DNA from 2 places in the Ruminococcus sp. RTP21484sp1_RTP21277st1_D2_RTP21277_210401 genome. Region 1 is predicted to be linked to the other one. Evidence: riboswitches for the same ligand, from Rfam matches in the RefSeq annotation. Region 1 holds a riboswitch; the other holds the start of a gene.
What was found. A riboswitch is a leader RNA that binds a small molecule or an ion and turns the genes downstream of it on or off. The one in region 1 is predicted to bind cyclic di-GMP.
Positions count from the first base shown of each region.

Region 2: linked by a shared signal. The riboswitch ahead of AB5706_RS19220 (hybrid sensor histidine kinase/response regulator) and the one ahead of AB5706_RS04300 (5'-nucleotidase C-terminal domain-containing protein) in region 1 are both predicted to bind cyclic di-GMP.

Region 1 covers NZ_JBCOMJ010000004.1:76,366-82,486, reverse strand. Annotated here, with positions in the region: gene AB5706_RS04310 (LysR family transcriptional regulator) at 1-516, shown strand, start outside; gene AB5706_RS04305 (MutS-related protein) at 640-2,247, shown strand; cyclic di-GMP riboswitch class I at 2,440-2,515, shown strand; gene AB5706_RS04300 (5'-nucleotidase C-terminal domain-containing protein) at 2,604-4,376, shown strand; gene AB5706_RS04295 (ATP-binding protein) at 4,390-6,121, shown strand, end outside.
Region 2 covers NZ_JBCOMJ010000035.1:38,569-44,689, reverse strand. Annotated here, with positions in the region: gene AB5706_RS19235 (hypothetical protein) at 72-239, opposite strand; gene AB5706_RS19230 (hypothetical protein) at 347-544, shown strand; cyclic di-GMP riboswitch class I at 619-709, shown strand; partial or broken gene AB5706_RS19225 (DUF6783 domain-containing protein) at 788-922, opposite strand; gene AB5706_RS19220 (hybrid sensor histidine kinase/response regulator) at 978-4,196, shown strand; gene AB5706_RS19215 (tRNA threonylcarbamoyladenosine dehydratase) at 4,438-5,193, shown strand; gene AB5706_RS19210 (LytR/AlgR family response regulator transcription factor) at 5,328-6,050, shown strand; gene AB5706_RS19205 (DUF6783 domain-containing protein) at 6,025-6,121, opposite strand, start outside.

The DNA.
Region 1 (6,121 bases):
GCGGCTCAGGCGTTAAACAACAGCCAGCCTAATATTACCCGGGCCATGAATTGGATTGATTTTGCAGTAGTTTCCACTCCGGCAGAGGTGGATTCCCCATTGAAACAGATCATGCTCATGCCCTTTCAGGAGATCCTGGTTGGTGGCACTACTTTTACCGCCCTTGGCAGCCAGGAGCTTTCCCTTCGGGAGGTAAAGAACTATCCGATGATTTCTCTTGGGCGGGAAACTATGACCTATAAATTTTACAACAGTGTATTTTTATCTCATGGCCTGGATCTTTCCCCGGATACGGAAGCTGCCACTGCGGACCAGATTCTGCCTCTGGTAAAATGCGAGCTCGGGCTTGCATTTTTACCCCAGCCAATGGCCGTACCTTCCCTTTTGAAAAAAGAGATCGTACAGATTCCATTAAAAGATGAAATCCCGGAGCGCCAGATCTGCCTGGTGTATGACAGCCAGCATCCTATGGGAGCTGCGGCAAGAGAACTAAAAAATACAATTTTATTGAATTGATTACATAAAAGAGGTGAAAGCGGAATGAATCCATATGTATCAGTAATCTTGACAATAGCAGTATGTCTTTTGCTATTTGTTTTATGGATTATATATGAAAATTATAAAAATAAAAAGCGTATCTTGACTAAAATTCGAAAAAACTGGGGGAAGCCGTATACCAGGCAATATGAGCCTGGCGATATTGAGCAGATTTCCCATTATTTTAGACGAAGAGAAAAAGAAGGCTTTGCAATAGACGATATTACCTGGAATGATCTGGATATGGATCGCCTTTATAAGATGGTAAATCAGACGATTTCTTCTCCTGGGGAAGATGTGCTTTATGATATGATGCGAAGACCGGTATTTTCTCAGGCTGAAATAGACAAAAGAGATGAGTTGATAGATTTTTTTTCCCAACATGAAAAAGAACGGGAGCATATGCAGCTGCTCCTGTCGCAGATTGGAAAAACGAGATTAGGTTCTTTGTCGGATACGGTATTGGCTCTTAAAAGTTCTCCTGAGGTAAAAACAGGAATCCATTGGTTTATGTTGATACTGCTGGTGTTGAATGTTGCAGTGCTTTTACCTGTGAAGCCAGTAGTTGGCTTTTTTTGCTTCATGGTCTTAATGATAACAAATATTACAATTTATTATGCAGGCAATGACCGAAAATTAATCGAAGCTTACCTGGATTGTTATGCACACTTGCTTCGAATGTTATCTGTTGCAGAAAAAATAAAGAATGTGCAATGGTCAGAAACAAGAAAGCAGATGTCTGCTATTGCAGAAGCCAGAGCGGTGTTTAAGGGTCTTAACCGGAAAGCAATTTTTTTGACCAGTAAAAATACAGATGGAGGAGATCCGGCACAGATTCTTATGGACTATATCAGAATGCTGACTCATATAGACATTCTGGTTTATAACGGTCTTTTGAAAAAAATTCAGGACAAAACGGACTCTATTTTGAAGCTTATTGATAATATTGGAGAACTGGACGCGTGTATTTCCATTGCGTCTTTTCGGGAACTTCTTACGCTTTGGTGCAAACCTGAGTTTAAAAGCTGGGAAAGTGGTGTCACGCAGATTGAAATGGCTGTAGAAGATCTGTATCACCCACTGCTTCAGGAGGCAGTTGCCAATAGCTTTCAAGTAGCCGGAGGAACTTTGGTAACCGGTTCTAACGCATCCGGAAAATCTACATTCCTAAAAAATGTTGCAATGAACAGTATTCTTGCCCAGACGCTTGTTACCTGTACTTGTTCATCCTACCAGGCACCGTTTTTGAAAGTTATGACATCTATGGCATTGCGGGATGATATAGAGAGTGGAGAGAGCTATTTTATTGTAGAAATCAAGTCGCTGAAACGAATATTGGAAGAAAGTAAGAAAAGGGAGCCACTTTTATGTATTATTGATGAAGTGCTTCGAGGTACAAATACGGTTGAGAGGATTGCTGCTTCATCCAGAATTTTAAATGCACTTCGGCAAAAATGGGTGCTGCCTTTTGCAGCTACTCATGACATAGAACTGTCGTACATTTTGGATTCCCAGTATGAAAACTATCATTTTGAGGAAGACGTACAGGAAAAAGAGGTGGTATTTTCCTATGTCCTGAAAAATGGAAGAGCCACATCCCGAAATGCGATTCAGCTTTTGGATATGTTAGGTTATGACAAGGAAATTGTAGAGGATGCACGAAATGCGGCATTTAATTTTGAAAATAAAGGAATCTGGGATGCCTTATAAATTCAGCAGATCATGTCTGGAAACAGTAATGTCAATGCTGCGTGGACTTCGGAAGAAGGAGAACAGTTCGAGTATATGTATCGGCTGTTCTTTTTTTATTTTTAAGTGTTAAAGCGGTGAGGTTTTTCTTGTGTAAAGTGGAGCGATGGAGTATAATAAAATAGGTTTTTTGCAGAATTTTAAAAGCTATAATAAGAAAATCGGCAAAACAGACGAAAGTCTGTGACGCAAAGCTACAGGGCCTGTAAAATGGCAGCCAGTTGCATGAACTGATGTGCACTGTCTGTGAGACAGTGTTTTTTTACGGTGTTACTTCATAGATGTAACAATAATAATTTTATTTGAGAGAGAAAAATATGAAAATCAAAAAAGTACAAAGTGTATGTCTTATTTTGGCATGTGTGGCAGCAACAGGACTTATAGGGTGTGGGAAAACAGATGAAACATCAAAGAAACACGAAGCAATTACTTTTATGGCTCCTTATCTGGAGGTGGACAGCTTTATAGAAGAGGTGCATAAAACATATCCAGAGGTTAATCTCGAAGTAATCACGTATAGCGGGTCAAATACAACAACCTATCTACAGAATATGTTAGAGGCAGATGATCTTCCGGATATCTGCACACAGACTTTTTATAAGCCAGATGTGGTGGATGTCAGTGATAAGATGATTGATCTCTCCGGATACGATTTTACAGATAATTATGTGGAATCACGTCTGAAAGAGGTATCCGATGAGGGTGCACTTTATATGCTTCCATCTTTGTACAACTGTTATGGAATCACTTATAATAAAACACTGCTTGAGCAACATGGCTGGAAGCTGCCAACATCTTTTACAGAGCTTGAAGAACTTGCAGGCAAAGCAAAAGAAGCAGGAGTTACGTTATGTATGGCACAGATTCAGTATCCGGGTTCTGCCTTCCAGTATATATGTAATATTGCGGATGCGGGATTCCTTGGTACCTTGTCTGGAAAGCAGTGGCAGAAAGATTACCTGTCAGGAAAGGCAAATGTCAGTGACACGGAAGGCATGATGGACAGCATGGAATATATCCAAAAATGGAAAGACATCGGTATGTTTGACAGCAGCAACAGTGATCCGATAGATGATAGTAAAACAAGAGAAGCTTTTATAAAGGGAAACGCACTGTTTCTATTGGGACCACAGAATGGCATTATGGACTCAGAAGATACAACGGACAAATTTGGTCTGATGCCATACCTGTCTGAAGATGGAAGCCAGAATGTATTTATTTTAAATGTAAACCGTTTTTACGGATTGAATAAAAAGTTGGAAAATAATCCGGAGAAACTTGAAGATGCATTAAAAGTCATGAAGGTGCTGTCTACGGTAGAAGGAACCAGTGCCCTGTATCCGGAGAGCACATTAAAAGCAGGACTACTTCCTTTTAAAGATGCAAAGGCGGATGATACCTACTATGCAGATATTTCGGATTTTATCAATGCAGGGAATACGACACCGTTTATTTATTCTGGATGGGAAAATACGATTGTAACTACCGGAACCAAAATGCTGGAATTCATGCAGGATAAGGCATCAATAAAGGATGTAGCAGATCAGCTGGATGAGGATCAGGACAGCGTGGTAAATAATCAGCCGGAAGTGTTCACAACAGCTACAGAGGAAATCTCACAGGAAAGCTGTGCAAAGCTGGTGGGCAGATGCTTTGCCGAGGCGACCGGAAGTGACATTGCTCTTATATCCCTTGGAACATGGATCAGTGGAAATGGCACTAACCAGAACAATGGTGGCGTGAGCGGAAAACTGTATGCAAAGAATATTACAGACTATGACATCTGTACCATTCTTCCGACAGGCTGGTCACAGACAATCCAGACGGTCAGATTAACAGGAAAACAGATTCAGGATTTATATAAAGAAGGATATGATGCAGCCGGTACAGGAAACAATTATCCTTATGTGCTGGTAAGTCCGATGGAGCTGGAAGATGAGAAGACTTATCAGGTTGCAATTTCCGGAATCAGTGAAAAACTGGCATCAGAAACAGAAGTGACAGACAGTGGTATTGTAGGTATGGATGCGGCAAAAGAATTTTTTGGGCAATTTAAGACTTTAAGTGAAGCAGACGCTGAATGGAAATAAGCGGAGGGAAAGGATGCAGAAGACAAAGAGTTATCGGAACTTAATATTGTGTTGCTGTATAGCTGGTATAGCGATGCTTCTTGCATTTTTTTTCCTGTATCAGACTTATATCCGGGATATCATCTATGAGGAACGGTTAAACCAGATGGAAGAGATTACCCATCAGATGTTTCAGAATCTGGAGGATGTGATTGATTCCCACTGGGACCGGGTAACGGAAGAATGCAATTATCTGAGAGATGCAAACATACAGACTACAGATGAACTCTGCAGACATATGAAAAAGAAATATGAATTATCAGCATATGCAGATCATAAGATCATGTTGGTGGCAGTGGATTCACAGGGCAGATATTATACAGAAGACGGATACATAGGACTTTTTCGTGATCTGGATTATTTTGAAGACAAACCCGAACAGATCAGTTTTGTTTTTGATTCTATGACAGATAACCAGTCAGAGATGGTGTTTTTGCAACGTTTGCCAGAAGCAATAGAACTTCAAAATGGAGAAGAGAAAACTACAATCTCTTATTTTGGAATTTCCCAGGATATGGAACAGCTGAATCCTTATTTTAGCTGTGATGCATATAACGGAAACAACAGTGTGTATGTACTGGATGATAATGGATTTAAACTGTTTAACAGCAATCAGGTGGAATTAATTAAAGGGCATAATGTATTTTCGGTTTTACAGAATATGAAATACCTTCACAATTCTTCTTTTGATAAAACAAAAGTGGAACTGGAAGAAAAAGGCTGTAGTTATTCTAATGCAATACTGGATGGTACTGAATATTTTTATGCATTAAAAAGACTGGAAAATGCGGAATGGACACTTATCTTTCTGGTTCCGGCAGAGTATGTTGCTACAAATACATTAAAACTTGTGAATTTTGTTATGGTATTTATCGTTATCTTTACGGTTATCGTAGCTGTCTGCGTTATGCTGGGAATTTCTTTTGTTATGCGTAGAAACCAGCAGGAAGCGATCCGTGCGGAGCGGGAAAATAATGCGAAGCTGGAAACAGTAAATACAGAATTACGGCAGGCAAAACAGGCGGCAGAGGAAGCTTTTCAGGTGGCACAGGAAGCGAACAGATCCAAAAGCAGTTTTCTTGCCAACATGTCTCACGATATTCGTACTCCTATGAATGCGATCATTGGTATTACGTCATTGATCAGATATGATGCCGGAGATAAAGGAAAGGTAATAGAGTATGCGGATAAAATTGACACTTCATCACAGCATCTGTTGGGGATCATTAATGATGTTCTGGACATGAGTAAGATTGAAGCTGGCAAAACGGTTTTCAAATATTCTGACTTTTCTATTGTGGATTTTATACAGGAACTTGACACGATATTTCATTCTCAAATATATGAAAAGAAGCAGACCTTTACAATTGCAAAAGAAAATATCCGGCATGAGTGGGTGAATGGGGATCGCGTCCATTTAATGCAGATTTTCAGCAACCTGCTGTCTAATGCAATAAAATATACACAGGAAGGCGGAAAAATTCAGTTTCTGGCAGAGGAATGTGAATCAAATTCATCTGTTTATGCAAAGTACCGCTTTTGGGTCAGCGATAATGGCATGGGAATGTCAGCAGATTTCAAAAATACAATTTTTGATGCGTTTACCCGTGCAGAAAATTCCATGACGAATAAGATACAGGGAACCGGACTTGGAATGGCGATTACCAGGAACCTGGTTGAGGCGATGGGAGGAACCATCGATGTGG
Region 2 (6,121 bases), on a different contig from region 1:
ATTCAAGTATAGTATACTCAAATGCGCGTCTAATGTCAATACACTGTCATTATATAAGGCACATAAATTTGCTAAAATGCATCAAAATCCATCTGCGTAGCGATCTGCGCATAGCCTTTGTACTCATCATTGCTGCTTTCTGCGTACATGTCGTTCACCATCCCAATCGTAAGAAGATCCAGATCCCGGCTGGAGATTCCGAGCTGTACGCAGCGAAGCAGAAACAAGGGTGTGGTCATCGGGCGGTCAGTTGCGTGAAGTTTTTTTTAGATTCCACATCCGTCTGGACATTCCATAGATTGAACAGGTGATCCGTACCGGGACAGCAGACATCGGAGAAAAGTATTTGGCTGTAATCCGTAAGGCTGCCAGTGATTACACAAGAGAAATTTTTCATAAGCTGAGAGAACGGGAATACAATCCGGAGCTGATGCGTTTATATGTAGTTGTTGGTGGTGGCTGCATGATTCAGAACTTCGGGGAATATGACAAAGACAGAGTAACGATTGTGCGAGACATCTTCGACTTTGCGAATGGTTCATAAACACAGATTTTCTATCAAAATATTATTGACGCATCGGAAACTTCATGGTATTTTATTTTTGATGAAAAATGGGAATTATTTAAAGGCAAACTTGCTGAAAGGCAGGGACGCAAAGCCAGAAGGGGCTAAAGTCAGAAAGTCTGACCATGTCAGCCGGTTGCTGCTGTTTCCATATATAGAAAAGACGTGAGAACGGAAGCGATTCCGATACCTTTTATACTATATGTATATGGATGTGTGAGTTTAAAAAGATGTAGCAGGGACACTGGCAGGATGTTTGTCAGGTGTCCTTTTTATATGCCAAAATATGTACGAGAACTTGCCGGAGCATGTTCTGGAGCGTGGTTGAAAAAGCATTCCTACAATCTGCGCGCCACATTTTGCAGAAAGCCTTTTTCAAACACGCATCAAACAGAGTGAGGGTTTTTATAAAATGTTATATAAGGAAAATTATGAGGATAAAATATATTCTTTAAACAAGACGGTACCTGGACAAACACAGGATTTATCACAGGCAATACAGAAAACACTGGAAAATAATGGCGGGGTAGGTATGTTGACCGGATATTATGACCAAAATCTGTCTATTCTGTCTGTGAGTAATCTGCTGCTACATAGTATAGGACATACGTTCGATTCTTTTATGAAGCAGACAAAAGGCTCATTGAAGAATTTTTTTTACGGCAAGGATATAAGTATATTGGATCGAGACCGTTTTTTGCAGATCCACGGAGCCGGGGAAGCGCAGATCCTTACAGCGGACGGTACAGTGAATAATGTACGGCTTTATAAAGAGGATGCGACAGATGAAGCAGGCAGACAGATCTGGATTATGTCCGTACAGGTCAACTGGGATCATGTAAATCTGGCACTGATCAATGAGGCTATCTGTTCCGGCTTCTGGTATTTTGACTGTGACGAAAACAGTGAGATTGTGAATGCAAACTGGAGCCATGAGTTCCGAAAAATGCTTGGCTATCATGATACTCTGGATTTTCCGAATAAACTGGAATCCTGGTCAGATCTTCTGCATCCACAGGATAAAGAAAGAGTAATGATGCAGCTTCAGGCGGCAATTGCGGATAAGACGAATCAGGTAAAATACCAGGTAGAGTACCGTATGAGAATGAAGGATCATCAGTACCAGTGGTTTCGGGCATCAGCAGAAGTAATACGCCGGCTGGATGGTTCTGCCAGCAGGATTGCCGGGATTTTTATTAATATTGATGCGGAAAAAAAAGAAATTATGCAGGCACAAAAGTCAGCAGCTTTCCACCGTGCCTTTACGAAAACAGATCTGTGCGAATATTATGTTAACCTGGAAGCAAACACATTTGATACCTTTAAGGTTGAACCGTCCCTGATGACTGTTTTTGAACAGAGTCATACATGGGATGAACTGATCCGGCATTTTGTGGATTCCTATGTTGTGGAAACAGATAAGAAGGCAGTATCTGCTTTTTATGATCGTGGCTATATTGCGGAAAAACTGAAGGGTCTGGAAACCGAATTGTCTTTGGAGTGCCGAATCACTCTGAAGGGAGAAGAACGATGGGTCCGTAATGTGATCATACGTGGCGAGATAGAGGATTCAGAATATGCCATGATTTTTCTGCGGGATATTACGGAGGCAAAGGTAGAGAGCGCACGGCATCTGCAGATGGCAGCGGATAATGCTTCCATGGAGCAGCTGATTCAGAGCATAGTGCGTCTGGTTGACCGTTTTGTTGTCTGTGATCTGGAAAATGACAGATATGAATTCTACAATCTGAATGGACAGATGATATATAAACCTCTGGGCTTCTATCATGATTTTCAGATGCAGGTTCTTGAAAAGTATAAGACACTGGAACCGTTGGAAGCTATAGATATTCTGATAGCCCCGGAAAATATCCGGGAAAATCTGAAAAGCGAAAATGATATTTATAAGTTTGAGTATTGCAGCCTGGATGAAAAGACTTATAAAATCGCTTCTTATATTCCCTTGGAATGGAAGAATGGAAAGCTGGAAAAGGTATTGCTGGCATCCATGGATGTGACACAGGAGAAGAAAGCAGAGATTGAATCCCGTCAGGCACTGAAAGAGGCTTACCGGTCCGCAGAAAATGCAAATCGTGCAAAAACAGAATTCCTTTCCAATATGTCCCATGATATCCGGACACCGATGAATGCCATTGTGGGTCTGACAGCAATCGCCGGAGCAAATATTGAGAGTCAGGACAGAGTTATTGAATGTCTCAGCAAGATTACAGAATCAAGCCGTCATCTGCTTGGGTTGATCAATGAAGTGCTGGATATGGCACGTATTGAAAGTGGAAAAATGACACTGGCACAGGAAGATTTCAATCTGTCAGAATTGGTGGATAATCTTATTACACTTACGCGACCGGTGCTTGATGAACATAAACATAATTTTGATATACACATTAATCATATTGAACATGAGGATGTCTGCGGTGACAGTCTGAGGATTCAGCAGGTATTTGTGAATCTGATGAGTAATGCGATCAAGTATACACCGGATGGCGGGAATATTACTTTTTCCATAGAGGAAAAGCCAAATGGATTTTCGGAGCTTGGATGCTATGAATTTACGATTGAGGATAATGGAATCGGTATGTCGCCGGAATTCCAGAAAATCATGTTTGATCCCTTCAGCCGCGCAGATGACCATCGGACAACCAGAGTTCAGGGAACTGGTCTGGGAATGGCAATCAGCAGAAATATTGTAAATCTGATGAATGGTAATATTAAAGTGGACAGCACCTTACACAAGGGAACTAAAATTACGGTAACAATTTATCTTGAACTTCAGGAAAAAGAGAAAGAAAAGGATGAAAATCTGATGAATTTGCCGGTTCTGGTTGTGGATGATGATAAGACATGCTGTGAAAGTACAGTTGCGACATTGAAGGAGATTGGAATTACAGGCGAATGGGTCCTCTCCGGCAGAGAAGCCGTTGAGCGCTGCTATGCACGTCATGAGTTAAAAAATGATTACTTTGCTGTTATTTTGGACTGGAAGATGCCGGATATGGATGGCATAGAAACTGCCAGACAGATTCGGAAACGGATAGGGAAGGAGATTACCATCATTGTACTGACATCTTATGAGTTCAGCGAGATTGAAGAAGATGCAAAGGCAGCAGGTGTAGATGCTTTTATTGCAAAACCGTTATTCCGTTCCAGGCTGACCGCTACACTGCGGCAGTTTGTTTCTGACAAAAAAGAAAAAACAGCAAGGAATTATCTGGAGAATCTGTCAGAAGCAGATTACACAGGAAAAAGGATTCTGCTGGTCGAGGATAATGAGTTAAACAGAGAAATTGCAGTGGAAATCCTGCAGATGACAGGGGCAGAAGTTGAGACAGCCGAAAATGGAAAAATTGCAGTTGAAAAAGTGGAGGTTTCTCCAAAAGACCGGTATGACCTTATTTTTATGGATATCCAAATGCCTGTTCTGAATGGTTATCAGGCAACCGCAGCAATTAGAAGCCTCCCCGGTGAAAAAGGAGAACTGCCAATTGTTGCCATGACTGCCAATGCTTTTGCAGAAGATGTACAGCTGGCAAAAAATACAGGTATGAACGGACATATCGCAAAGCCGCTGGATATGAATAAGCTGAGTGATGTTTTGAAAAAATGGCTGTAATGATACTGCGAACGGAGTGAACAGGAACGCTGTAATTTATTTATGTGTAGGCGAAAAAATAATTGACAGAAAAACACAGTCATTATAAAATATTTCCGAAAGGTAATGTGGACAAAAGTCTGGGTGGATAAGCTTCCCAGGCTTTTTATGTGAAGATAGAACAGACCGCAGTTTTCTTATTGAAAGAGAAATGTCTGTTTGAAAGTCTGTTGCCTGTCTTTCATTGAGGAGAGAAAAATTTATGTTAAATCAGTTTTCAAGAACCCAGCTTCTTCTTGGAGAAGAGGGGATGAAGAAGCTTGCCGGTGCCAGAGTGGCAGTATTTGGAATCGGCGGTGTTGGCGGATATGTGTGTGAGGCGTTGGTGAGAAGCGGGGTAGGTGCTTTTGACCTGATCGATGACGATAAGGTATGCCTTACGAATCTGAACCGCCAGATCATAGCAACGCGAAAAACAGTGGGAAAATACAAGACGGATGTTATGAAAGAGCGTATGCTGGAAATCAATCCGGACGTGAAGGTGGAGACACATAAGTGTTTTTTTCTGCCGGAGAATGCAGACGATTTTCCATTTGAAGAATATGATTATATTGTAGATGCAGTAGATACCGTTACTGCAAAAATCTCCCTTGTCATGAAGGCGAAGGAGAAAGGGGTTCCGATCATCAGTTCTATGGGTGCCGGAAACAAACTGGATGCAAGCCAGTTTAAAGTTGCGGACATTTATAAGACTAAGGTCTGCCCTCTTGCCAAGGTTATGCGCCGCGAACTGAAGAAACGTGGCGTCCGTAAGCTGAAAGTGGTTTATTCCGAGGAAATCCCTACAAGACCGATAGAGGATATGTCCATCAGCTGCAGAACCCACTGTATCTGCCCGCCAGGTGCCAAGCACAAATGTACAGAGCGTCGTGATATTCCGGGAAGCGTAGCATTTGTGCCGTCTGTTGCAGGACTGATCATTGCCGGAGAGGTTGTGAAGGATCTTTGCAAGCCTTGAAAGATCCCACAAAGTGGGGAGTGCAGGTAATTGAGGATTATGCTCTGAAACGTGACGATTATGCAGATTTCTCCCCGAGAGGGAACGTTGTGTTATAATAAACTAGTCAAGTACAAGGAGGCTTTGGGAGAGCTTTGGTAAACAGAATTGCCATATGTGACGACGTGGAAGTTGAGCGTTTTGTGCTGAAGCGTCAGTTGATGGTGTACTTTCAGACAAATGGCAGGGAGGCGCAGATCCAGGAATATGAATCTGGAGAGAGCCTCCTTGCAGACATTGAAGAGGGCTATATATGGCCAGATCTGATTTTTCTTGATATTTATATGGGCGATCTGAATGGAATGGACACGGCACGGAAGCTGCGTGACCTGGGAGTAAAAGCGCCTATTGTATTTCTGACTGCTTCACCTGATTTTGCGCTTGAAAGTTATGAGGTAGAAGCATCCGGCTATCTTCTGAAACCTGCAGAAGAGAAGCAGACCACAGCAATTTTAAACAGACTGCTGAAGTCTGAGCTTCGCAGGCGGATTTCAGTGAAATGCAGAAGACAGTATCGTTATCCTTTCGTGGATGAAATTTTATACCTGGAAAGTGACCGCCATACAGTAACCTTACATATGCTGGATGGTTCGGTGCTTGAAACTGCGGAAAAACTTGGGAATCTTGAGAAAAAGATAGAGGATCCCCGTTTTTTGCGTTGCCACCAAAGCTTTCTGGTAAATATGGATCACATTACAGATGTAGAAGAGGAGTTTTTACTCCGAAATGGAGAACGGGTTCCCATTCGCGTGAGAGGACGTAAGGATGTGCTGGATGCTTATAATCACTATTTCAGGATAAAGTCATCCGGCAATTGAAAGAGAGCAATTGCCAGTATGGTGAATAAAAAACGGATTTCATAGACAACAGGCAGGAAACACAGTGATTA